Regions from separate parts of the Ensifer sp. ENS03 genome, predicted to be linked through region 1. Evidence: predicted binding sites of a transcription regulator. Region 1 holds the regulator's gene; each other region holds the start of a gene.
The links. Region 1 encodes PhoB, which activates phosphate uptake and scavenging genes when phosphate is short. Its sites were predicted from a motif close to TGTCATNNANCTGTCAT; they were not measured.
Positions count from the first base shown of each region.

Region 1 (3,275 bases):
AGGCGCCTTCGAAGGTGATGACGTGGAACTTCTCCGGGTGGCCCTTGGAGAAGTGGTAACGCCGTGCCGTCTTGATGGCGCATTCCAGCGCTTCCGCGCCCGAATTGGTGAAGAAGACCTTGTCGGCAAAGGTCACCGCCGTCAGCCGGCGGCCGAGGCTTTCCTGGCCCGCAATTTCATAAAGGTTGGACAGGTGCCAGACCTTGTCGGCCTGCGCCTTCAGCGCTTCGACCAGGTGCGGGTGCGCGTGGCCGAGCGAGTTCACGGCAACGCCGGCACCGAAATCGAGATAACGCGTGCCGTCTTCAGCGATCAGCCAGGCGCCCTCTCCTCGCTCGAAACGCAACGGCGCGCGCATGTAGGTATCGTAAAGCGGCGTGGTTGCAGTCATGCGAGGCTCTCCTTCACTCCAGATCGACATCGATCCCGCGCCTCACGCGGGCCGATAAAAATCAAAAATGCCGCCTTTCGGCGGCGCAGGCACTATTCCCATTTCGCGCTGCAATGTCAACAAAACCAAGCCTTGCAGCGCAACATGAAGGGTCGATTCCTGGCAGCAGAAAAATCGTCCGGGAGGGCTTGCAAAAATGCAACGCTGGCCGAGCAAGTTGGGGAAAACTACGAAATCGATTCGGCCTGATTCCCGGGACTCTTGCCACAGAGTCCAGCGGTCAGTACGTTAACATTCAATTACTAGACGCATGCGGCGGACCTAGTCACCAAAAGAGTTATCGCGTTTGCAACCCCGGGGTTTAGCCGGGGTGCGGTGAGGGATTCTGCCATCCCCAACGCTGAGAACGGAGAGTGCAGAAATGAACTGGACTGACGAGCGGGTGGAGAAACTGAAGAAGCTTTGGTCCGAGGGCCTGAGCGCAAGCCAGATCGCGGCACAGCTCGGCGGCGTCAGCCGTAACGCTGTCATCGGCAAGGTTCACCGCCTGAGCCTGCCAGGTCGCGCCAAGGCCGGTGGCAGCACCACGACGGCGGCCCGTCCGAAGCGCCCGACTTCGGCACCGCGCGCGCCGAACTACGCTTCGCGCGTTTCGACCCGCCCGGTTGCACGCGCGGCCGGCGCTGTCGTTCTCAAGGAAGAAATCGAAGTCGATCTCGTTGCCGAGCAGGATTTCAGCACCCGCACCGACGTTGTCGTGCCGATGTCGCGCCGCCTCGAGCTGACCCAGCTCACCGAGCGCACCTGCAAGTGGCCGATCGGCGACCCGCTGAAGGAAGAGTTTCACTTCTGCGGCAACGATTCCCCGGAAGCCTCGCCTTACTGCACCTTTCATGCGCGGCTGGCCTACCAGCCGTCGGGGGAGCGCCGCAGGGCTCGCTAAGAAGCTGGACCGCATTGATAAAGGAAGGGGCCGATCGGCCCCTTTTTTTGTTGGCGACGTTCAGACCGCTCAGCTTTCGAGCGAATAGCCGGCGCCGCGAACGGTGCGGATCACGTCGGGCATGTTCGAGAAGTTCAGAGCCTTGCGCAGACGACCGACATGCACGTCGACGGTTCGCTCGTCGACATAGATGTCATGCCCCCAGACGCCATCCAGAAGCTGCGAGCGAGAGAAGACGCGGCCCGGCGAGGACATGAGGAACTCCAGAAGACGGAACTCGGTCGGGCCGAGGCGCACCTCGCGGCTGCGGCGATGAACGCGGTGGGTCTCGCGGTCGAGTTCGATGTCGCCGCAGCGAAGCAGCGTCGAGAGCACCTCGGGCTTTGCCCGGCGCAGCATCGCCTTGACGCGCGCCATCAGCTCCGGCGTCGAGAAGGGCTTGACCACGTAGTCGTCGGCACCGGTCGCCAGACCCCGGACGCGCTCGCTTTCCTCGCCGCGCGCCGTCAGCATGATGATCGGCAGACGTTCGGTCTCCGGACGCTGGCGCAGCCGACGGCAAAGTTCAATGCCGGAAACACCGGGCAGCATCCAGTCGAGGATAAGCAGGTCGGGCAGCCGCTCCTGAAGCCGGATCTCCGCCTCGTCGCCCCGCAGGATCGTATCGACGTCGAAGCCCTCGGCTTCCAGATTGTAACGCAGCAGAACGCTCAGCGCCTCTTCGTCTTCGACTACGGCGATTTTTGGCAACATCAGGTAACGTCTCCTTACCGCGGGCGGCCTTTGGACTCATCGGCCCGGCCGGCGCTCAGACACTCTAAATCTGGAGCACATCCGCCGTTTTCAAAGGCGGGGCGAAAACCGCATGCTTCAGATACAGGAATTCGGGGCCGCGACCGAAGCCGCGACCGGATCAGATTTCAAAGGGCATGCATGCTTACGGCGCGCTTGGCGCTCAGTCGTTGACCGAGCCCAGCGTCGACGTGGTGTCATCCTTCGGACGCTCGCCTTCCGGCTGAGCACCCGTCGCCATGTAATAGATCGTCTCAGCGATATTGGTCGCGTGGTCGCCGATGCGCTCGATGTTCTTGGCGCAGAACAGAAGATGCGTGCAGGGCGTGATGTTGCGCGGATCTTCCATCATGTAGGTCAAGAGCTCGCGGAACAGCGAGGTGTAGATCGCGTCGATCTCCTCGTCACGCTCGCGGATGCTGTTGGCCTTTTCCGGCGAGCGCGAGGCGTAGACGTCGAGCACTTCCTTGAGCTGGACGAGAGCGAGCTCTGCCAGATGCTCGAGGCCACGGGCGAGCTTGCGCGGAATGCCGGAGCCGGCGACCGCGATCACGCGCTTGGCGGTGTTCTTGCCAAGGTCGCCGACGCGTTCCAGATCGGAGGCGATGCGGATCGACCCCATGATCTCACGCAGGTCGGCGGCGACCGGCTGACGCTTGGCGATCGTGACGATCGCCTTCTCACCGATCTGGCGCTCGGCGTCGTCGAGGACGGTGTCGTCCGAGATCACCTTCTGTGCGAGAGCCAGGTCGGAGTTGACCAGCGCGCGAACGGACTCGGCGACCATCTGTTCGGCGAGGCCGCCCATCTCCGAGATGCGGCGCGTCAGGTACTTCAGTTCTTCGTCATAGGCGGACATGATATGCATGGACATGATCGTCGATCCTTACGGGCGCTTTGCAGTTACTGTTGCAGCCTTATGCGGCCTCAGCCGAAGCGGCCCATGATGTAATCCTGGGTGCGCTGGTCATCCGGATTGGTGAACATCTTGTCTGTGTCGTTCTCCTCGACGAGATTGCCGAGGTGGAACATGGCGGTGCGCTGCGAAACGCGGGCGGCCTGCTGCATCGAGTGGGTCACGATGACGATCGTGAAGTTCGTGCGCAGCTCGTGGATGAGCTCTTCGACCTTGGCGGTCGCGATCGGATC
Region 1 is NZ_JACVAV010000001.1:457,273-460,547, reverse strand. It holds gene IB263_RS02305 (aspartate aminotransferase family protein) at 1-391, opposite strand, end outside; gene IB263_RS02300 (GcrA family cell cycle regulator) at 813-1,334, shown strand; gene phoB (phosphate regulon transcriptional regulator PhoB) at 1,404-2,087, opposite strand; gene phoU (phosphate signaling complex protein PhoU) at 2,290-3,003, opposite strand; gene pstB (phosphate ABC transporter ATP-binding protein PstB) at 3,054-3,275, opposite strand, start outside.

Region 2 (3,275 bases), on a different contig from region 1:
TATCAGCGCAATTCGCCGCTCGGGCCCAATCCCAATCCGGACTGGGTGGAGCTCGACAGGCAGACGGTGACGCGCCAGGTCGAGATACCGGCCTCCACCGCGCAGGCGGTCAAGCCGAAGGCAAGCTCGTCGTTCAGCTTCATGGCGCCCGGCTCCGCGCTCGGTGGCACAGCCGCTGCCGAAACGCAGAACCGTATCGAAACCCGGACGGAAGACGTGCTGACGCGCGTCGTCGTAACCTACGACCGCTCGACCAGGATCGAGATCGCCGATGGCCTGGTGAAGGCTACCCATGGCGGTGACACGTTTGTTATGACCGTAGACGGCGTCGACACGGTGAGGCCGCAGGGCCAACTGCCCGCCTGGGCGACACAGAAGCGGCCCGGCGAAAAGATCGTGCTTGCCTTTGGCGCCACCGGGTGGGCTGAAGTGGAAGGCGACGAGGTTTCCGTCCGCAACCGCTTCTTCGGTTGGGCGAACTTCCTGTTCGACACCAACTCGCCCTTCTTCGGCAAAAGCTATGGCGAGGTCGTCGCGCTCATCACATCCGGCGAACAGATCGACCCGACCCGCTCGAACCTTTCGCTCGCCTGGAACAACATCCTCTATAACGCCGAATGGCAGCATCTGGACGTCTGGACGAAGCTGTTGCAGACGGTCGTCATGGCTTTTGTCGGCACGCTCTTTGCGTCGCTGATCGCCTTCCCGCTCTGCTTCCTTGCCGCCAGAAACATCACGCCGAGCTTCCTGACCAACCAGGTGGTCAAGCGCTTCTTCGACTTCCTGCGGTCGGTGGACATGTTCATCTGGGCACTGTTCTTCACCCGCGCCTTCGGCCCCGGACCGCTTGCCGGCATCTCCGCGATCTTCTTCACCGACACCGGTACGCTTGGCAAACTCTATTCCGAGGCGCTGGAAAACATCGATGACAAGCAGCGCGAGGGCGTGAAGTCGGTCGGAGCGACGCCGCTTGCCGTGCAGCGCTTCGGCGTGCTTCCGCAGGTGCTGCCGGTTTTTGCCAGCCAGGCGCTCTACTTCTGGGAATCGAACACTCGCTCGGCGACGATCATCGGCGCCGTCGGCGCCGGCGGTATCGGCCTCAAACTCTGGGAAGCGATGCGTACCAATTCCGATTGGGAAAATGTCGCCTATATGGTGCTTCTGATCTTGCTGGTTGTCTTTATTTTCGACAGCATCTCGAACGCGTGCCGTTCGCGCCTGATGGGCAGCAAGGCACATTGACGACAGCCAAGCATTTGCGTGTCCGCCATCATGATGTTGTCATGGAAATCGGCTAGCTGCGCATCGCATCCCCGCAAACAATCGACCCGCCGCCCTGGCGGGCCGGTCGCTATAAGAAAGTGAAGACCGTGCGTTATGCCATCTATTTCGCGCCGCCGGCGGACGACCGGCTGTCGCAGGTCGCGTCCCGTTGGCTGGGGCGCGACGCCTTTACCGGTGAGGACCTCACGCTTCCGACGATCGCCGGGATTGACGAAGAGACGCAACGCACATTGACGGCTGACCCGCGGCGCTACGGTTTCCACGGTACGCTGAAGGCTCCCTTCGAGCTTGCCGAAGGCCGGGACGAAGACGAGCTCCTAAGTATTTTCGAGTGCTTTGCCGCCGACCTCGACCCGTTCGAGATCCCCGAAATCGTGCTGCACCAGTTGGGCCCGTTCTTCGGACTCGTGCCGTCCGCGCCTTGCGTCGACCTGCTGGATTTGGCCGAAGACGCCGTTCACCGCTTCGACCCGTTCCGCGCGCCGCTGTCGGACGCCGACTTTGCCCGCCGCAAGCCAAACAGCCTGCCTGAGCGCCAGAGGCGCTACCTCAAAGAATGGGGCTATCCCTATGTTTTCGAAGAGTTCCAGTTCCACCTGACCTTGACTGGCCCGGTGCCCACGGAAACCAGCGGCGTGATGCGTACCGCGCTCGAAACCACCTTTGCCGAGCATATCGGCAAGCCACTTCACGTCACGTCAGTCGCGCTCTTCGTCGAACCGGAGCGCGGCGCACCCTTTACTGTCCGCTCCCTGCTGCCGCTCGGCAGCGACACCCAACGAAAGATCGCATGAGATGAGCAAAGAACAGGTTTTGACCAACGCCCGCATCGTCCTCGAGGATAGTATCCTCGACGGTTCGGTGCTGATCCGCGACGGCAAGATTGCCGACATTTCCGAGGGCACGGTTGCCAGCGGCGAGGACTTTGAAGGCGACTATCTGATCCCCGGCCTCATCGAGCTGCACACCGACCACCTCGAAGCCCACTACTCGCCGCGCCCGGGCGTGCGCTGGCTGAAGATCGCGGCAATCCAGGCCCATGACGCACAGGTGGTCACCTCCGGCATCACCACGGTCTTCGACTGCCTGCGTCTCGGCTCCGACGAGGATGGCGGCTTCCAGAAGGGCGAGATGCGCAGCATGGCCGACGCGCTGGCCCAGGCCAAGGAAGAGGGTCGCCTTCGCGCCGATCACCTGATCCACCTGCGCTGCGAAGTTTCAACGTCCGACGTGCTCGAACACTACGAGGACTTCCAGAACGATCCGCAGGTCAAGCTCGTCTCGCTGATGGACCATGCGCCGGGCCAGCGCCAGTTCCAGACGATGGACCAGTACACGCTCTACTATAAAGCCAAGCGCGGCTTCTCGGACGAAGAATTCGCGCGCTTCGTCGAGCGGCAGCAGGCGTTGTCGGCCAAGTATGCCGGTCCGCACCGCACCGCGCTCGCCGAGGCCTGTGCGGCCCGCGGCATCACGATCGCCAGCCATGACGACGCGACCATCGACCACGTCGAGGAATCGATCGGCTTCGGCATCAAGCTTGCGGAGTTCCCGACGAGCTTCGAGGCCGCCGAGGCGTCGCACCGCGCGGGCCTCAGCGTTCTGATGGGCGCGCCGAACATCGTGCGCGGCAAGTCGCACTCCGGCAACATCGCCGCCCGCGATCTCGCCGAGCGCGGCGTGCTCGACGTGCTGTCGTCGGACTATGTGCCCTTCAGTCTGATCCACGCCCCCTTCGTGCTCTCCGACGAACTCGACGCCGTCGACCTGCCAAAGGCAATCGCCATGGTGACGTCGACGCCGGCGCGTACCGTCGGTCTCGATGACCGCGGCCGCATCGGCGTCGGCCTTCGCGCCGATATCGCTCGCGTCCATCGCAAGGAAGGCATCCCGGTCGTGCGCTCCGTCTGGCGCGAAGGACGGCGTGTCGCATGAGCGCGAACAACCAGGGCGGCGCGCTTGTCGTCGTTGTTGGACCGAGCGGCGCCGGC
Region 2 is NZ_JACVAV010000009.1:92,748-96,022, forward strand. It holds gene phnE (phosphonate ABC transporter, permease protein PhnE) at 1-1,242, shown strand, start outside; gene IB263_RS26005 (DUF1045 domain-containing protein) at 1,371-2,078, shown strand; gene IB263_RS26010 (alpha-D-ribose 1-methylphosphonate 5-triphosphate diphosphatase) at 2,080-3,219, shown strand; gene phnN (phosphonate metabolism protein/1,5-bisphosphokinase (PRPP-forming) PhnN) at 3,216-3,275, shown strand, end outside.
Region 2: IB263_RS26005 (DUF1045 domain-containing protein) is a predicted target of PhoB. The motif match lies at 1,269-1,285, and genes of this name have one in related genera.

Region 3 (3,275 bases), on a different contig from region 1:
CCGCCTGCGTCATCACGTCGTTGCTCTGGATCTGCTCAGCCGCGGGCCTCAGCAGATGCATCCAGCGACCGATGAAATCGCCCGGTGACAGAGGCTCCGCATCGGGATCGAGTGCCGCTTTGATACCACCACAGCGGCCATGGCCCATGACGACGATGTCGCTGACGCGCAGCGACTGCACGGCGAACTCGAGGGCCGCCGAAGTGGAGTGGTAGTGACCATCCGGCTCGTAGGGCGGCATGAGATTGGCGACGTTGCGCACGACGAAGAGTTCGCCCGGGCCGCTGTCGAAGATCGTTTCCGGCGCAGCACGCGAGTCGCAACAGGCAATCACCATTGTCTTCGGCTTTTGACCGGTTTCCGCCAGCGCCTTGTAGCGTTTCTGCTGCTCGCTGAAGCGACCGTTCATGAAGTTGTGGTAGCCGTTCAGAAGATAGTCCGGAAAACGCTGCTGCTGCTTGTCCATCGATTGCTCCGCTCGTGCTTCAAGGCGGCATGGCCGGCTTTCGCCCACCTGCGCCTCCGTCATGAAAATGATCGCGATCTAAAATTCAATCCACGATGCCATAGGGGTGGCGGTCCGTGAACAGCTTCTTCACTTGCGCCGCATCTGATTCGGATGAACCAGTCGGCGCATCTGCACCATCGCCATTGGCGTCGATAGGCTCGACGCGTCCTGCTCGATGGTCAGTTCATCCGCGCCGCGCTTGACGCTCCGCGCGATGATCTCAAATACGCTCGCAGTCGCCATCTGCAAGGCGCGTTCCTCTGAAAGTCCTTCAAGGATTCGGGCGAGAAACACCGCCGCCAACAGGTCGCCCGTACCATTCGGCGGGTTTTCGACCAAACGATGTTCGGCAAGCAGGGCGTGGTTGCCCGAGAGAAAGAGATTGCCGGTCCCGCCGCTCATCATCGGCACGGCAGACGTCACCAAAACGCGGGCCGGACCGAGGCCGAGCGCTGCGTCAAGGATCGCCGTGTTCGTCTCCAACGTCGCCCCGGCAAGCCAGGCAAGCTCGTAACGGTTCGGGGTCGCGAGATTTGCAAGCGGCAGCAGTTGGTCGCGAATGGCAACCGCCGTGACTTCCGGCACATAGAGACCGCCAGCATCGCCGATCACGGGGTCGCAGGCGTAGATCAGTTTGGGATTGCGCTCCTTCAGCGCCGTCACCAGCCGGGCCACGCTTTCGGCCTGTCCGGCCGAGCCGAGGTAGCCCGAAAGCACGGCACGCACCTCTCCGGCCCAGGGTGCTGCAATGAGGTCATCGATCACCGACCCGAAATCCTGATCGGAAATGGTGACCCGCGTCGAGCGGCCGTGGCCCGGATGCCAGGGGAGGATGACGGTCGGCAGGGCCCAGACTGGATGCCCCAGAGTTTCAAGCGCGAAGACCACGGCCCTGTTGCCCACCTTGCCGCGCACGACATGGCTCGAGATGACGATGACGGCGCCGGGCAGGGAAGGCATTTCGGGCATCGACCAGTCCAATCCTAGATCTCGAAACTCTGTTCACCCGACTGTCACCCCCCTGTCAACAGCCGATGGCAGATAGGTTCCGGAGAAGCCTCTGGCGTTTTCGTGCTTTTTCTTCGATTTTCGAGCAATTTTCGCGAAATTACCTTCGATTTAAATGGATTTAAGCTGTTTTCACGTGAAATTCTCCGATTTTGGGCTCGATTTTGCCGAAATCAGCGTAAAAAGCGGTCGCCATTAGCCATGGTTCTGATAGGGTTTGGCCTATCATGAATGGGAGAGACTTCATGGGCGTGAAATACAATCCGAAGCGGGACAGACACATCGACGCAGCGAAGGCGGCCGCCATCAAACTGGGCGTCGAGGCGCTGGCGCCGGAGATCCTCTTCGGTGGGGCCAGCAACGATGACCTCGATCTCTATTCGGCGGACATGCTGGCGCTGACGGCCGCCCATGCCTATCAGGAACTCGCCCGCTGGGACGGCGGCAAGCCGCAGGTTTCCGTCGAAACCGTCGCCGGTGTAGCACCTGGCGGCACCGAGGTGTCGATCATCGCGGTCACCGAACGCAACATGCCGTTCCTCTATGATTCGGTCATGGGGGAAATCACCAGCACCCACCGTGACATTCACCTCGCGATCCACCCCATCCTGGTCAAGGAGCCGGGCAAGCCGGCAAAGCTCTTCGATCCCGAAGAGGAAAGCGATCCGTCGCACCGCGTCAGCCACATCCAGATCCATCTGACAAAGCTCGCGCCGGTCGAGGCCGAACAGCTCAGCAACCGCATTCGCGACGTGCTGGAGCAGGTGCACCAGGCTGTGCACGACTGGCCAGCGATGACCGCGCTGCTCGATCATGCGATGCAGGAACTGGAGGCCTATAACGCCTCGCGCAAGAAGAGCGACCGCGACGAGGCGCTTGCCTTCCTCCGCTGGTTGCGTGACAACAACTTCACCTTCCTCGGCATGCGCGAATACACCTATTCCGGTAAGGGCGGAAAGGCGATGGTCGAGCGCGGCAAGGGCAGGGGCCTCGGCATGCTCTCCAATCCCGATGTGCGCGTGCTGCGCCAGGGCAAGGACGCGGTGCTGACTACGCCTGAAATTCTCGCCTTCCTCGAAAGCCCGGATTTCCTGATCGTCACCAAGGCCAACGTCAAGTCGGTCGTCCATCGCCGCGCCTATATGGATTATATCGGTGTCAAGCGCTTCGACGCCGACGGCAATGTCGCCGGAGAACTGCGCATCGTTGGCCTCTTCACCTCCTCGGCCTATACCCGCCAGGCGGCCGAGATCCCGCTGCTGCGCCACAAGATCGAAAAGATCGTCGATCACTTCGGCTACGATCCGCAGAGCCATTCCGGCAAGATGCTCGACAACACGCTCGAATCCTATCCGCGCGACGATCTCTTCCAGATCGATGTCGGCCTGCTCGCCGCTTTCTGCGAACAGATCAACGAACTCGGCGACCGGCCGCGCATCCGCGTGCTGCCACGCATCGACCATTTCGACCGCTTCGTCTCGGTCATCGTCTTCGTGCCGCGCGAACAGTACGATTCGGATGTGCGCGAAAAGATCGGCGACTACCTGAAGACGGTCTATGACGGTCGCGTCTCCGCCTACTACCCGGCCTTCCCGGAAGGGGGCCTTGCCCGCGTCCACTTCATCATCGGCCGCTCCGCCGGCAAGACGCCGCGCATTCCGCAGGCCAAGCTCGAAGAAGCCGTTCGCGGCATCGTCACCCGCTGGATCGACCGGTTCGACCTGCTTGCCCGCAAGGACGGCATCGAGCTCGATGTCGA
Region 3 is NZ_JACVAV010000004.1:110,192-113,466, reverse strand. It holds gene IB263_RS16940 (carbonic anhydrase) at 1-466, opposite strand, end outside; gene pdxY (pyridoxal kinase PdxY) at 596-1,477, opposite strand; gene IB263_RS16930 (NAD-glutamate dehydrogenase) at 1,762-3,275, shown strand, end outside.
Region 3: IB263_RS16930 (NAD-glutamate dehydrogenase) is a predicted target of PhoB. The motif match lies at 1,520-1,536, and genes of this name have one in related genera.